3 regions of the Pseudoalteromonas sp. PPB1 genome follow, and region 3 is predicted to be linked to each of the others. Evidence: predicted binding sites of a transcription regulator. Region 3 holds the regulator's gene; each other region holds the start of a gene.

Region 1 (4,606 bases), on a different contig from region 3:
AGTAGCCGGTCTACCAACTCGGTCAGGCGATCCGCTTGCTCAATAATTAACTCTGCGCATTCGTCCCGCTCTTCCTGCTGCACTTCATACTGCAATAATTGCGCCGCTCCTCGGATCCCACCCAACGGATTTTTGATTTCGTGTGCCAGGCCGCGGATCAAGTTGCGGGCAGCCTGATATTGGTGGGCCTGATTAAAGGCCTGATCGAATCGCAGTTCTTCATCGATACGGCGACATTCTAGTTGGATAAATGCCCGGTTTTGGAACATAAAACGACGTGCAAACAGGTTTAGTGTGCTGGCGCGATTATCGATGAAGACCACGTCAACCTTGTGTTGCTGGCAATCGACACCGTCTTCCAGTACGTAACGCTGAAGCCGCTTCATGTCGATCATATGGTGATGAAAAATCGCTTCGAATGGCTGATTTAGTAAGCGTTTACTGCCCAGGCCAAGGAGTTCGCTGGCGCTGTTGTTGGCAAAATAGATGGTGAGGTCTTCGGTCAGTAAGATCACTGCAGTGGATAGATTTTGCCATAATTCATGTATTAATTCTGAGGAGGGTTGTGCCATATTGGATCGCCTTGCACCAAGTTGGTGCACAGCAGATTAGCACACCTATTATTATAATCAACGGTTGAGCACGCTGGCGCGGTGCAGAAAAAAGGTGGTTACTGCACTTTGGGCAACCAGCTTGCCTTTGTCATTAAATACTTTCATTTGCAATTTGTGTTCCCCTCTGGGCACATCGCGTAACGCAAAAGATGCTGTGGTTTGTTTGGGCCCGGTCGCTTTGCCATCAAGAAACAGCTGAACCTGAAAACCATTTGCAAAGCGCGGTGTCACCAGGCCATTCACATACACGCTACCGCTGTTTTCACGTAGCGTTTGCTGATCGCTTGGGGCTGTAATTTTTGCCTGATAAGAAACGGTGGGCGTGGACTGTGTGGGCGTTAAAATACTGGTGTCAGTCGCTGGCATGGTGAGCATATTGGTGCTCAATTTGACCTTCTCAGAGCCTTTTTTTGGCACATCCGAATAGACCCAGTTACCATTTTCGTCTTTCCAGCGGTAGACTTTTTGATCTGACACAGCACTTGCGCTGTACACCAAACAGAGAATCACCCAATAAAGCCGCAACACGATTTCACCTTGCTTAAAAGACACACATTACCAGCTATAACTTTAGTGCTTTTAGCGCAAGTTTACCATTGCACCGGCATGAAAAAAGCCCGCATTGCGGGCTTGAGAACACATATGATTTAAGAGCGCAGAGTCAGCCTGTTCTTTCACGACCAGCGGACTGATCAGTGAGTGAATGCAGCTGAAATAAGCATTCCGGATCGCGCAGTGTGTCAGCTGTAACAGCTCACACACACCAGAACACTGAAAACCAGCTTATACGCTGTAGTACATTTCGAACTCAACCGGGTGAGTTGTCATGTTCAGCTTTTCAACTTCCTGAGATTTCAATGCGATGTACGCGTCGATCAGGTCGTTAGTGAATACGCCACCTTGGATTAGGAATTCACGGTCTGCGTCCAGAGAGTCCAGTGCTTCTTGCAGTGAAGAGGCAACGGTAGGGATCTCTGCAGCTTCTTCAGCTGGCAGGTCGTATAGGTCTTTGTCCATTGCATCGCCAGGGTGGATCTTGTTTTTGATACCATCAAGGCCTGCCATCAGCATGGCAGAGAATGCCAGGTAAGGGTTGGCAGTTGGATCCGGGAAGCGGACTTCAATACGACGTGCTTTTTCAGACGGGACAACCGGAATACGGATTGACGCAGAACGGTTACGTGCAGAGTACGCCAGCATAACAGGTGCTTCAAAGCCAGGTACCAAACGCTTGTAAGAGTTAGTTGAAGCATTGGCAAACGCGTTGATGGCTTTAGCGTGCTTGATGATACCACCGATGTAGTAAAGCGCGTCTTCAGACAGGCCGCCGTACTTGTCGCCAGCAAAGATGTTTTTACCATCTTTACCTAGTGACTGGTGACAGTGCATACCTGAACCGTTGTCGCCAACCACAGGCTTAGGCATGAAGGTCGCCGTTTTGCCATACAGGTGTGCCATGTTGTGGATAACGTACTTCATTTCCTGAATTTCGTCAGCCTTGATAACCATCGTATTGAAGCGCGTTGCGATCTCGTTCTGACCCGCTGTTGCTACTTCATGGTGGTGTGCTTCTACAACCTGACCCATTTCTTCCAGAACAAGACAGGTTGCACTACGCCAGTCACCTGACGAATCAACGGGTGCAACCGGGAAGTAACCGCCTTTGACGCCAGGACGGTGGCCCATGTTGCCTTCTTCGTAGCTTTTATCTGAGTTCCAGCTCGCTTCTTGCGCATCAATCTTGTACATAGAGCCAGACATATCTGTTTTGAACTTGACGTCGTCAAACAGGAAGAATTCAGGCTCAGGACCGAACAATACTGTGTCAGCAATGCCGGTAGAACGCATGTAGTCTTCAGCACGTTTTGCAACAGAACGCGGGTCACGCTCATACCCTTGCATAGTTGAAGGCTCAAGCACGTCACAACGTACAATCAGAGTGGTCTCTTCTGAGAAAGGGTCTAGCTTAGCAGTCGTTGCATCTGGCATCAGTACCATGTCTGATTCGTTGATGCCTTTCCAACCTGCGATAGATGAGCCGTCGAACATTTTGCCATCTTCAAAGAAGTCTTCATCGGCCTGGTGATGAGGAATAGAAACGTGTTGCTCTTTACCTTTAGTATCCGTGAAACGTAAATCAACAAATTTAACGTCATGTTCTTTAATAAGATCTAAAACCGATTGTGACATGTGTCCTCCGACTCGTAGGGTTATATTTTGTTGCAGTGCTCTGCATTTGCGCACTACTAAGCGTTATTCGTGCCAATTTTTTAACTACATGTTTATAAAGGGTTTAGTTTATATCTAAACAAATAAAAAACAGTTTTGCACTAATTTGGTGCGTTAAGAATACTGTTGATGCACCATGTGGGTGCGTTATGCACGGTTTTAATCTAGCACAGTTGAAACCGTATCCTGCGGGTCAGAGCGTATTTTATTTCTCGTTGCGGTGGCAAGCTAGATGGACAGGATAAAAGTGCCTGCATGCAAGTGCACAGACCCGATGAGTCGTATCTTGTAAGTGCATAGTGCCGGAGCTTGCTGTGATATGTCAGAGTGCGACCAGTATGAGCAAAGGCGGTGAGCAAGGTTTCAGAGTCGCTTGGCCTGAGCGGCGTTGTCGTCTCAATAGTCACCTTTTTTCAGGATGACGCGAGCCGTCATACTGACTTCACGCTTGTCTGTCAGGATTAAAAGTTGTGGCCGGATCAGGGGGTTGGTGCTCTGGTGCAAACTTGTTGCCTTAATGACAGTCCTTACTGTTTGTTCTCTTCTGAGTCGGTTCATTGGGCGCAGACAATTGCGTGTTTAGGCATACTGAGCAGAAAAAAACGCTGGATAAACTTTCATCTGTCACATTATTAGGGGATAATACGCGACCTTTAATTGTGGATCGGCATCTTAGGTGCGCATTTTTGCGCGATTCGACTAGGATCACTGAGGGCCAACTTCTCTGAGTAAAAATATGAGCATTGAAAAGTTAAGAAATATCGCGATCATCGCGCACGTTGACCATGGTAAAACTACCCTAGTCGATAAGCTGCTGGAACAATCTGGCACATTAGAGACACGCGGTGGCAACGAAGAGCGTGTCATGGACTCGAATGATATTGAAAAAGAGCGTGGCATCACCATCCTGGCGAAAAACACGGCCATCGAGTGGAATGACTACCACATCAATATCGTAGACACCCCGGGACACGCCGACTTTGGTGGTGAGGTAGAACGTGTACTTTCAATGGTTGACTCAGTATTGCTACTGGTTGATGCCCAAGAAGGTCCAATGCCACAAACGCGTTTCGTAACGCAAAAAGCATTCGCGCTGGGTCTGAAACCTATCGTTGTTATCAACAAGATCGACAAGCCAGGCGCACGTCCTGATTGGGTTATGGATCAGGTATTTGACCTGTTCGATAACTTAGGCGCGACTGACGAGCAGCTGGACTTCCAGGTTATCTACGCATCAGCGATTAACGGTTGGGCGACATTAGACCTGGACGAACCGTCTGACAACATGCAGCCTATGTTCGAAGCTATCGTAGAGCAAGTTGGCCAGCCGGATGCAGATCCAGAGGGTGACTTCCAGATGCAGATCTCTCAGCTGGACTATAACTCATACATTGGTGTAATCGGTGTAGGTCGTATCAAGCGTGGTACCGTTAAAGTCAACCAGCAGGTGACTATCGTTGGTGCTGATGGCACGACACGTAACGGTAAAGTCGGTCAGGTTCTGACGTATCTTGGTCTTGATCGCCACGAAGCGCAAGAAGCACAGGCGGGTGACATCATCGCTATCACAGGTCTGGGTGAGCTGAAAATCTCTGACACTGTGTGTGATGTAAACGCAGTAGAAGCGCTACCTGCGCTATCTGTTGACGAGCCGACAGTAACCATGACCTTCTCTGTAAACACGTCACCGTTCTCTGGTCAGGAAGGTAAATTCGTTACTTCACGTAACATTCTTGAGCGTCTTCAGGCGGAACTGGTACACA
Region 2 (4,606 bases), on a different contig from region 3:
CGAGCTGGGTATTGAGGCTGGCTGCAAACAAAGCCAGGATCCAACCTGAACTGGCAGGGCGGTAGAACTGACCATAGTGTTTTAGGTAGTGCAGTGTTTTCCCCAGGTTTTGTGTCAGCGCCATCATTAAAACGAACAGCCTGACGGGCAACCACTCGAGAATCGCCAGGCTCAGTTGCAGCGGTTTAATAAATGCTGTGTCTGGACGCATCTTGCTGCGCCAGGCGTGATCGCAGAGCAACATCAATTTATAGCTCAATGCCAGCAGAGGGCCACCAATCAGATAAAACACCATGACCAGATAGAAATGCCGCATGCCACGTAATGCCAGGCTGTCCAGGCATGCTTTGCATATGCCCATCAAAGACAGTTTCTCCACATCCCGCTTTACCATAGCGCCAAGTAACTGGCGTGCAGCCGCTTTTTGTTGTTGTTTGAGTAAAATCGCAATCCGCTTGGCACGCCGTTCGTGTTGAATATCCAGACAGAAAAATAATACCAGGCCACCAAGCCATTGAGGGTAGAAAGACAAATAGCCCAGAGCGGCCAAAATGAGCAAGATGATCAGCATTGGCAGGATAAATGCCATACTGCCGGATAGCAGTTGATAGCTATTTGGTGCCTTAGGACGGTAAACTTTTTGAGCCAGATTAGTAAACAACAGCGTCATGACGACATTGGGGTGATACAGGCTGGAGGTTCTGAATCCTATCGCGCTGAGTGTTGCCAGTAAGAAAATCAGCAAGCCCATGTGGGCTTGCAAATGTTCAGTTAACACCTTACAGCGAAACCTGATCCAGCTTTGCCAACAGGGCAATAACCAGCTTCGAAGAGTTTACAGAGGCAACTTCCAGGTAGGCGTCAAATGATTGCGGCGATTCTTTGCCGGCGATGTCTGACAGCGAGCGGATCACGACAAACGGGGTGTGTAACACGTGACAGGCTTGAGCAATTGCGGCGCCTTCCATTTCAACCGCCAGCATGTGTGGGAAGTCCTGGCGCGTCTTGTCAATGCGGACTGGATCACACATGAATGAATCACCGGTACAGATTTGGCCTACTTTTGTCTGAATGTCTGTCAGTTCACCGACACTTTGCTGAGCGGCTTCAACCAGAGCTGAGTGTGCGCTAAAGCCTGCTGGCATTTGTGGTACCTGACCCAGTTCATAGCCAAATGCAGTGACGTCAACATCATGATGTCTTACTTCTGACGAGATCACGACATCGCCGACGTTCAGCTCAGGATCAAAGCCGCCGGCTGAACCTGTATTAATCACACAGTCAGGGCTGTAGTTGTCGATTAGCAGCGTCGTTGCACTGTCGCGGCCACTTTGCCAATACCAGACTGAACCAGAGTTACCTCATGTCCACCTAGTTCACCGTGATAAAAGGTGAAACCGCCTTTAGTTGCGGTTTGTGTATTGTTCATTGCGTCACGCAGGATTGTGACTTCCTGTTCCATCGCGCCAATAATACCTACTTTCATAATCTTCTCTTATTTTTTAACCGTGTTGCTCATTATATATCAAAACTGGTGTTAGAAAATATGATGTTAGGCAGGTTAAAACGTTTTGCTGTCAGCCCTGAGTTGGGCCGACAGTGAGTGTGGCAGGCTAAATTTCTGCCAGTTGGGTTGCCGCGGCTTTGGCCTGAGACGGTGAAAGTACCGCAGGTTTGTAATTGCGATTGCGAGGCTTGCCCTGTGGCTCTGGTTTCTTGCCTAGTTTAAACAGGATGGCAGCCCGCACTTCAGCGCTTTTGTAACCACTTTTTACCTTCATGCGAATATGTGGGATCCCGGCTGACTCCAGCGCACCGCTGACGAACCAGTCTTTTTGTGCTTTGTGGCCGTTTTTATTGGCGTTGTTTACCAGATCAACGGCAGCGACAATATTGAGCGTTTCTTTGTCAACCAGCACATAATCGAGCTGCTTATTTTGCGCTTTGGTGATGGCAGCCCGGCGTGCCTTTTTGGATAATCCAGGTTTACACTCGATAATTTCAATCAGCTTAACTCTGCTGACAATCTTAAACTTGTCACCTACTGAACGCTCTAATAGCTGTAAAAAGGAGGCTTCGACTGTTGTGAATACAGATTCTTTTCGATTAAACGGATAGGGGTTACCGCCGTTATCCGTATATTTTGAAATAACAATGGAAGCAATAACGACCAGCGCCAGAATAGATAATAATGTTAGTTCCATAAATCACTCCACGACAACAATTTGACTTGCAAATTATTAAGCAAAGAGTGTGCCTAAAGTGATTTTTCTGAATGCTGAAGAATTAAAAACGCTCGGCGGTTTGGGATGGCCGAGCGGATAAGGAAAGCACAGTGCTTGACTGGATCAAGCGCGGTAGCCGTCTTTCAGGCCTTTTACGGCATATGCAACGGCATCGTGTGCATGCAAAGATTCGTAGTGGTTTATCTTTATATAGTAGTCTGGGTAGTTTTCAGCTTCAAACAAGGCTTTGAGTTTTCTGGCGGCGTCTTCACAGAACATCAGGTTCTGACCGTTAAGGCGGGCAAATTCTTGCTCATCTTCACGTTTAACCGCTGCCTGTACAGGCGTTTTTAGTTCATCTTCTACCATGTTTACCAGACCCAAGATGTCAAACTCCTGACAATGCTCATCCAGTTTGACCTTGATATTCGTTACAGAGCGTTGTGAGTGCGGTGTTGCCAGGATGCCTTCAGTGGTGCCTAACCAGGCATGAACACTGGCATGATCAAGTGGCTGATCGGTAAACTTTTCTTCAAAGGCATTTTGGATCAGCTGACGGGCAAGGGCTGCAGAGCAAGGGCAAGTTGATGAGTAAGTAACATCAACGGCTAATTCCAGATTAAACTGGCCGTTTGCCAGGTTAGCGGTGATCACAACAGGGTAGTTTTTCCAGCCTTGCTTACCACTTAATAAGGAAGCACGGCGCAGTGGTAATTCGAAATGAAACGTTACCTTAGCGCTGTGGCTCAGTCCTTCATGACTGGTGATAAAGCTATCCAGAACCGAGCGAATCGCCGCGGGTGTCAGTGTCTGTTCACAGGACAGCGAGTCGAGTGCCAAAAATAACCGTGACATATGGATACCTTTCGCATCTTCCCTGTCCAGGCTGACAAACGCATCCGCTTTGGCTGTTACGGGCGTATCATTCAAGCCTTTACTTGATAACAGTAAAGGTAGCTCGATATTTCCCATTCCGACCCAGTCTAGCTTGCCTTCTTGTAAGGCGTCTGCAGAATGTGCAATGTCAGGCATTGAAGTTGGCATTTGAACTCTCTTAATCACGACTATCAGGGTTGGGCATGTTACACCAAAATGTCACAACTTGCCGAGCCCGCAGGAAAAATTCTGGTAAAAAAATCGCCCAAGTGTGCAAAATTTCGTACGCCGATGTCGACTTTCTACACATCCACAAAAGGCACTGAATACGGGCGCTACAGAGGTTATTTTAGTTTGTGCAATGTCGCCTGCGACCTTTGGTCACTCGCTTCTGTGTTTTGGTCAGGTATAATGTAGGGGTTAACTAGGTGATTTTATTATGCTTGACTCTTCATTTGGGACCTGGGCCCGAATTTTATCGAATTTGATTAAAAACTACGGAGACCGCTGGGCTGGGGTTGTGGCCTATGCTTTCGTACTGATTGTGTCTCTGGTTTTGGCGTGTATGTTTTACTACGTGGCGCTCGGTGAAGTCACACTGGTCAATGTGCTGTCGGTGGTGTTATTTGCCGCATTAACCTCTCCATTACTGCTTTCTGTTGCTATCTATGCAATGCGTCAGCTGGATGCGTCGAAAGAGTATCTTGAATCCGCCACACAACAAGAAAAACTGCTCAACCAGACACTCAAAGACAACATTAACCGGCTCAATAACGAAATTGACGAGCGGAAAATGGCGCTGCATGCAAAGCACCGGGCAATCGCAGAATTGCGTAAAGAAATCTCGGAGCGGCGCAAAGCCGAGCAAGAGCTGGCTCAGCAGAGTATGTTACTGCGTAGTATCGTAGATTCCTCTCCTGACTTATTCTATTACCGAGATGAGCGGGGCGTATTTGCGGGTTGCAACAAGAAGTTTGAACAAGTCATTGGCAAAACCAGTGAACAACTGATCGGCCACACGGTACAGGAAGTGTTTGGTGAACAGGATGTTCCGAGGGTACTGCAAACTGATGAGCAAGTGATTGAGACCCAGCAATCGATTAATGTTGACGTAGAATACCCGGTCGCCAATGAAAACTGCTGGTTTGAGATGCGTAAACTGCCCTTCATTAATGATGATGGGGAATATATCGGGCTGCTGGCGTTCGGTCGTGATATTACCAGTCGTAAAGAAGCGGAGCAGGCACTGGAAACGGCCTATAAAGATAAAGGGAAATTTATTGCCACGTTGAGCCACGAATTACGCACACCGCTCAACGGCATTGTCGGTCTGACACGTATGTTATTGGACACTGAACTGACAAAACAACAAAAAAGCTGGTGCAATACTGTTTTCTCCAGTGCTGAAACTTTAGGTAATATCTTCAATGACATTATCGATCTGGATAAGATAGACAGGGAGCAGCTTGATATTGCCACAGACAGCATTAATGTGTCGGACTTTA
Region 3 (4,606 bases):
GGGCAAGATATACGGAACGGTGTTGTCCACCAGTACAGCCAATTGAAATGGTCAGGTAGCTGCGGTTATTGCGTTCCAGATGGGGCAACCAGGTTTGCACAAAGGTCTGGATCTGCCAGGTAAATTTTTGCACTAAGCTGTGGCTAGACAGGTAATCAATAACAGGTTTATCTAAACCGGTTAACGGTTTAAGGTCTGGTTCCCAGTGTGGGTTTGGTAAAAAGCGGGCATCAAACACGTAGTCGGCTTCTTTCGGAATACCATGCTTAAAGCCAAAGGACTCAAAGGTGATGATTAATTGTTTGTCCTTTTTACCGAGGATCTTTTCCCGGATACGCTCTGCCAGCTGGTGGATACTCATGTCCGTGGTATCAATGGTGATATTGGCGCGGCGGATAAGCGGGTCAAGCAGCTCTTTTTCTTTTTTGATTGCTTTGTCCAGCGACAGATCGGCCAATGACAGCGGGTGCAGGCGGCGTGTTTCTGAAAAGCGACGGATCAAGATCTGATCTTCACTGTCCAGATAGAATATGTTGGGTTCTGCAAATCCGGGGAGGTATTCCAAAATATCGTCGAGTTCTTGCTGATCTTTTGGCAGGTTACGTACGTCAACGCTCACGGCAATTTTATCATAGCTGTCTGACACACTGCGCACCAATGCAGGCAGCAAGTTGACTGGGATATTATCGGCGCAGTAATAACCCAAGTCTTCCAGCACGCGAAGGGCGACCGATTTTCCTGAGCCAGAACGACCACTGACAATAATTAACTGCACAGAAACTCTCCGTTAGTTGTCAAACTCTTCAATTATCGCGAATAACTCCTGATCATTGTGAGCTTGTCTGATACGTTTACAAAACACCTTGTTTTTAAGTTTATCAGCGATCGTTGCCAAGGTCTGCAAATGTTGTTGATTTTCTCCCTCGGGTACGATGAGTGCCACAAAAATGTCGACGGGTTGATTGTCAATGGCATCAAAGGCAATGCCTTGCTGATTAACAAGCAGCATAGCCACCACTTTATCTATGCCTGCCATGCGGCCATGGGGCAGGGCTATCCCTTTTCCGATCCCCGTACTACCGAGTTTTTCGCGGCTCAATAGCGCATCAAGGATGTCATGGGCATTACTGTCTGGAAGCTGGCTTTGAGCCAACTCACTGATGTACTCTAAAATACGTTTCTTACTATTAAAAAGGACCGCAGCTTTGCTGCAGTCCTGTGAAATCAATGAGCTTAGTTTCATGATTAATGTCGAGTTAGCTTCTCTTTGTGCTTGATCACCTGGCGGTCAAGCTTATCGATAAGTCCGTCTATTGCGGCATACATATCCCGGTGTTCGGTTGAGGCAAAGATTTCTCCCCCGTTCACATGTAATGTGGCTTCTGCTTTTTGGATGAGCTTTTCGACATCTAGGATAACATGCACATTATTGATGTGATCAAAGTGCCTTTCTAGCTTCGCAAACTTGTTTGTTACATAGTCTCTTAACGAATCGGTGATTTCTACATGTCGACCAGTTAAATTTAGTTGCATAAGCATTTTCCTTCTGTAGTTACGTCTAAATCAGGCTTTTACGCTGATTGGACGGTGGGATAGCCAAAGACTCTCGGTATTTGGCAATTGTACGTCTAGCCACTTTGATCCCTTGATCTGCCAATACGTCCGCAATCTTGCTGTCACTCAAAGGTTTAGCTGTATTTTCTGCGGCAATTAGCTTTTTGATCAATGCTCTGATTGCAGTCGAAGAGCATTCTCCTCCGTTTTCAGTGCTGACATGGCTTGAGAAGAAATACTTCAACTCATAGATACCGCGTGGCGTGTGCATATACTTTTGAGTTGTTACACGTGAAATCGTGGACTCATGCATGTCGACCATTTCGGCCACATCATTCAGTACCATCGGCTTCATTGCCTCGGGGCCATGTTCAAAGAATGCCTGTTGTTGCTGCACAATGCAATTAGTAACTTTTAATAAAGTTTCATTGCGGCTTTCCAGGCTCTTGATGAACCATTTTGCCTCTTGCAAGTGTGAACGAATAAACTGACTATCTGTGCTGGACTTGACTGAACGGGACATCGCAGCGTAGTGGTCATTCACTCTAATTTTTGGCATTGAATCGGGGTTGAGTTCAACAACCCAGCGACCTTTCACTTTTTTAACCGACACATCCGGGATCACATAGTCTGCTTCTTCTTGCACTATGCTGGCGGCAGGTTTCGGGTTTAGGCCGTGGATCAGGGTCATTACTTCTTTCAGATCCGCTTCTTTGAGTTTGGTTTTTTTCATCAAAGTGCGGTAATCCCGGCTGGCTAACAGATCTATGTGCTCAGTCAGAATTTCTTTGGTCTGTGCAAGCCAGGGGGTATTTGGGTCAAACTGGTTGAGCTGAATGCACAGGCATTCTTGCAGGCTGCGTGCAGCAATCCCAACGGGGTCAAATAGTTGGATCCGTTTCAGTACGGCCTCTACTTCATCCTGCTCAATTAGCTCGTCATCGTTGTCCTGATTCATGCTTTCGACGATGTCTTCGCAGCTGATGGTCAACAGGCCTGCGTCATCAACCGCTTCTACAATTGCAAGGGCGATGGCTCTGTCTGTTGGACTAAAAGGCGTCAGTTCCAACTGCCACATCAGGTATTCTTGCAATGTCTCAGTCGTTTTACCCTGGTAAATGGTTTCGTCTTCCGGCATTGGGCCTGAACTGCTTGCCGGTGCGGCACTGATGTACTCATCCCAGGTTACGTCCATTGCCAAATCGTCGCTGACGGTGTCTTTGTTTAGTGCAGCATCGCTGTCTTGTTCGTAGTCGCTGACAGCCGCCTCTTCATAGCTGTCGTTGTCACTCGTTGTAGGTTGTTCCAAATCGGAATCCGACTTGGACTGAGTTTCATTATCTTGTGATTCAGACTCACCTTCTTCCACTTCCAACAAAGGGTTGCTATCAAGCGCTTCTTGGATTTCTTGTTGGAGATCTAGCGTACTCAACTGTAACAGACGAATAGCCTGTTGCAGTTGTGGTGTCATTGTCAGTTGCTGCCCCATGCGCAGCTGTAGCGATTGCCTCATGTATCTCTAACAATCCTTTTTGTTATTTACTTCTAATTTTATAACTATAGCCTGAATTGCTCACCTAGGTAGACATCCCGCACGGTTTGATCGGCCAGAACATGCTCCGGGGTGCCTGCTGCTATCAGTTCACCATGTGACACTATATAAGCTTTCTCACAGACGTCCAGCGTTTCACGCACGTTGTGGTCAGTGATCAGTACGCCTATCCCACGGTTTTTCAGGTGTTCTATAATTTTCTTTATATCTAACACTGAAATAGGATCAACGCCAGCGAAAGGCTCATCTAATAAGATAAATTTTGGATCTGCCGCAAGGGCGCGGGCAATTTCTACCCGGCGTCGTTCACCGCCCGATAGTGCCATACCCTGGCTATCGCGAATATGCTGGATATTAAACTCATCTAACAGCTCATTGAGGATGACTTCTCGTTGTTCTTTGTTCAGCTCTTTACGAGTTTCTAAAATGGCCATCAGGTTCTGATAGACGGTCAGCTTGCGAAAAATAGAGGACTCTTGTGGCAGGTAACCAATACCAAGTCTTGCTCGGCTATGCATTGGCAATAAGGTAATGTCTTGTTCGTCAATATGTATGCTGCCCTTATCACTGGGCACCAGGCCGACAATCATATAAAAAGTGGTGGTTTTACCTGCGCCATTTGGGCCAAGGAGGCCAACAATACTGCCAGCTTCAACGCTTAACTCAACGTTTTTAACAACCTGTCTGCCCTTATAGCTTTTGGCCAGTGCGGTGGCGGTTAATTTACTCACGGATTACCCTTCTCTTTTGGTTGCTGGGGGTTCTCTTTTTCAGGTAACAGAATGGTTCTCACACGGTTTTGTTCTTGCTCCCCGCGCTGTGCGCTGATCAGCTTCTTTTCCATATCATAAACGATGGTTTGCGCGCTAATTTTTTGCCCTGCCTGACTGATCTCTGCACCGCCTTTTATGGTGAGCATGCGGTTTGCGACGTCATAGCGCACTTCTTTGGCGGTTGCCTTGAGTAAAGAGCCATCCGTCTGACGCTCTTGAAATACGGCTGGGCTGCCTGTTGCAACCAGCAGCTGCTTGTTTTTACCCAGTTCTTCCCGACGGTGCACCTCGAGACGATCGGCCAGAATTTTCCGGTTACCGTGAATGATTTCGACGTTTTCCTCGAATACGCCAATATTGGTTTGCAACTGGGCCAGCTGAGTGCCAGAACTGATAATCACCTGATCAGCAGCTGTATTTTCTGCATAAGCTGCAGGATGAAAGGCACTCAAAGTGCACAGTAAGATCAAGGAACAGGTTAATTTATTGCTCATAATAAATTGTTTCAGTGTGGTTGATGAGTTCAATGATTTCGGTATTGAGATCGGCCACTAAGCCTTTACCTGAAATCGTTAAGTTTGGCCCGGTAATTTCTACTGGGTGCTCAGAGCGCATGTGCTTTTCATTAATATCGACTTGCACATGATCGGCGTTGATGTGCTTTATCATGGCATCAGCCGTCAGATTTGTTGCCTGCACTTCACCTTCCAAAATCAGCGTATTGTTG

Evidence for each region. The regulator sigma-54, encoded in region 3, starts transcription at its own class of promoters, with help from an activator protein. The targets are predictions, from matches to a motif close to GTTGGCACGNNNNTNGNNT.
Region 1: glnA (glutamate--ammonia ligase) is a predicted target of sigma-54. The motif match lies at 2,863-2,881, and genes of this name have one in related genera.
Region 2: IY568_RS18530 (DUF2726 domain-containing protein) is a predicted target of sigma-54. The motif match lies at 2,243-2,261, and genes of this name have one in related genera.

The regions. Positions count from the first base shown of each region.
Region 1 is NZ_JACEQV010000014.1:138,005-142,610, reverse strand. Features, by position in the region: gene glnL (nitrogen regulation protein NR(II)) at 1-572, opposite strand, end outside; gene IY568_RS15540 (DUF4124 domain-containing protein) at 630-1,166, opposite strand; gene glnA (glutamate--ammonia ligase) at 1,398-2,804, opposite strand; gene typA (translational GTPase TypA) at 3,580-4,606, shown strand, end outside.
Region 2 is NZ_JACEQV010000021.1:35,817-40,422, reverse strand. Features, by position in the region: gene IY568_RS18540 (cobalamin biosynthesis protein CobD/CbiB) at 1-778, opposite strand, end outside; partial or broken gene mtnN (5'-methylthioadenosine/S-adenosylhomocysteine nucleosidase) at 780-1,486, opposite strand; gene IY568_RS18530 (DUF2726 domain-containing protein) at 1,614-2,204, opposite strand; gene folE2 (GTP cyclohydrolase FolE2) at 2,349-3,269, opposite strand; gene arcB (aerobic respiration two-component sensor histidine kinase ArcB) at 3,541-4,606, shown strand, end outside.
Region 3 is NZ_JACEQV010000001.1:479,831-484,436, reverse strand. Features, by position in the region: gene rapZ (RNase adapter RapZ) at 1-775, opposite strand, end outside; gene IY568_RS02140 (PTS sugar transporter subunit IIA) at 788-1,243, opposite strand; gene hpf (ribosome hibernation promoting factor) at 1,246-1,533, opposite strand; gene IY568_RS02130 (RNA polymerase factor sigma-54) at 1,559-3,067, opposite strand; gene lptB (LPS export ABC transporter ATP-binding protein) at 3,112-3,837, opposite strand; gene lptA (lipopolysaccharide transport periplasmic protein LptA) at 3,834-4,373, opposite strand; gene lptC (LPS export ABC transporter periplasmic protein LptC) at 4,363-4,606, opposite strand, start outside.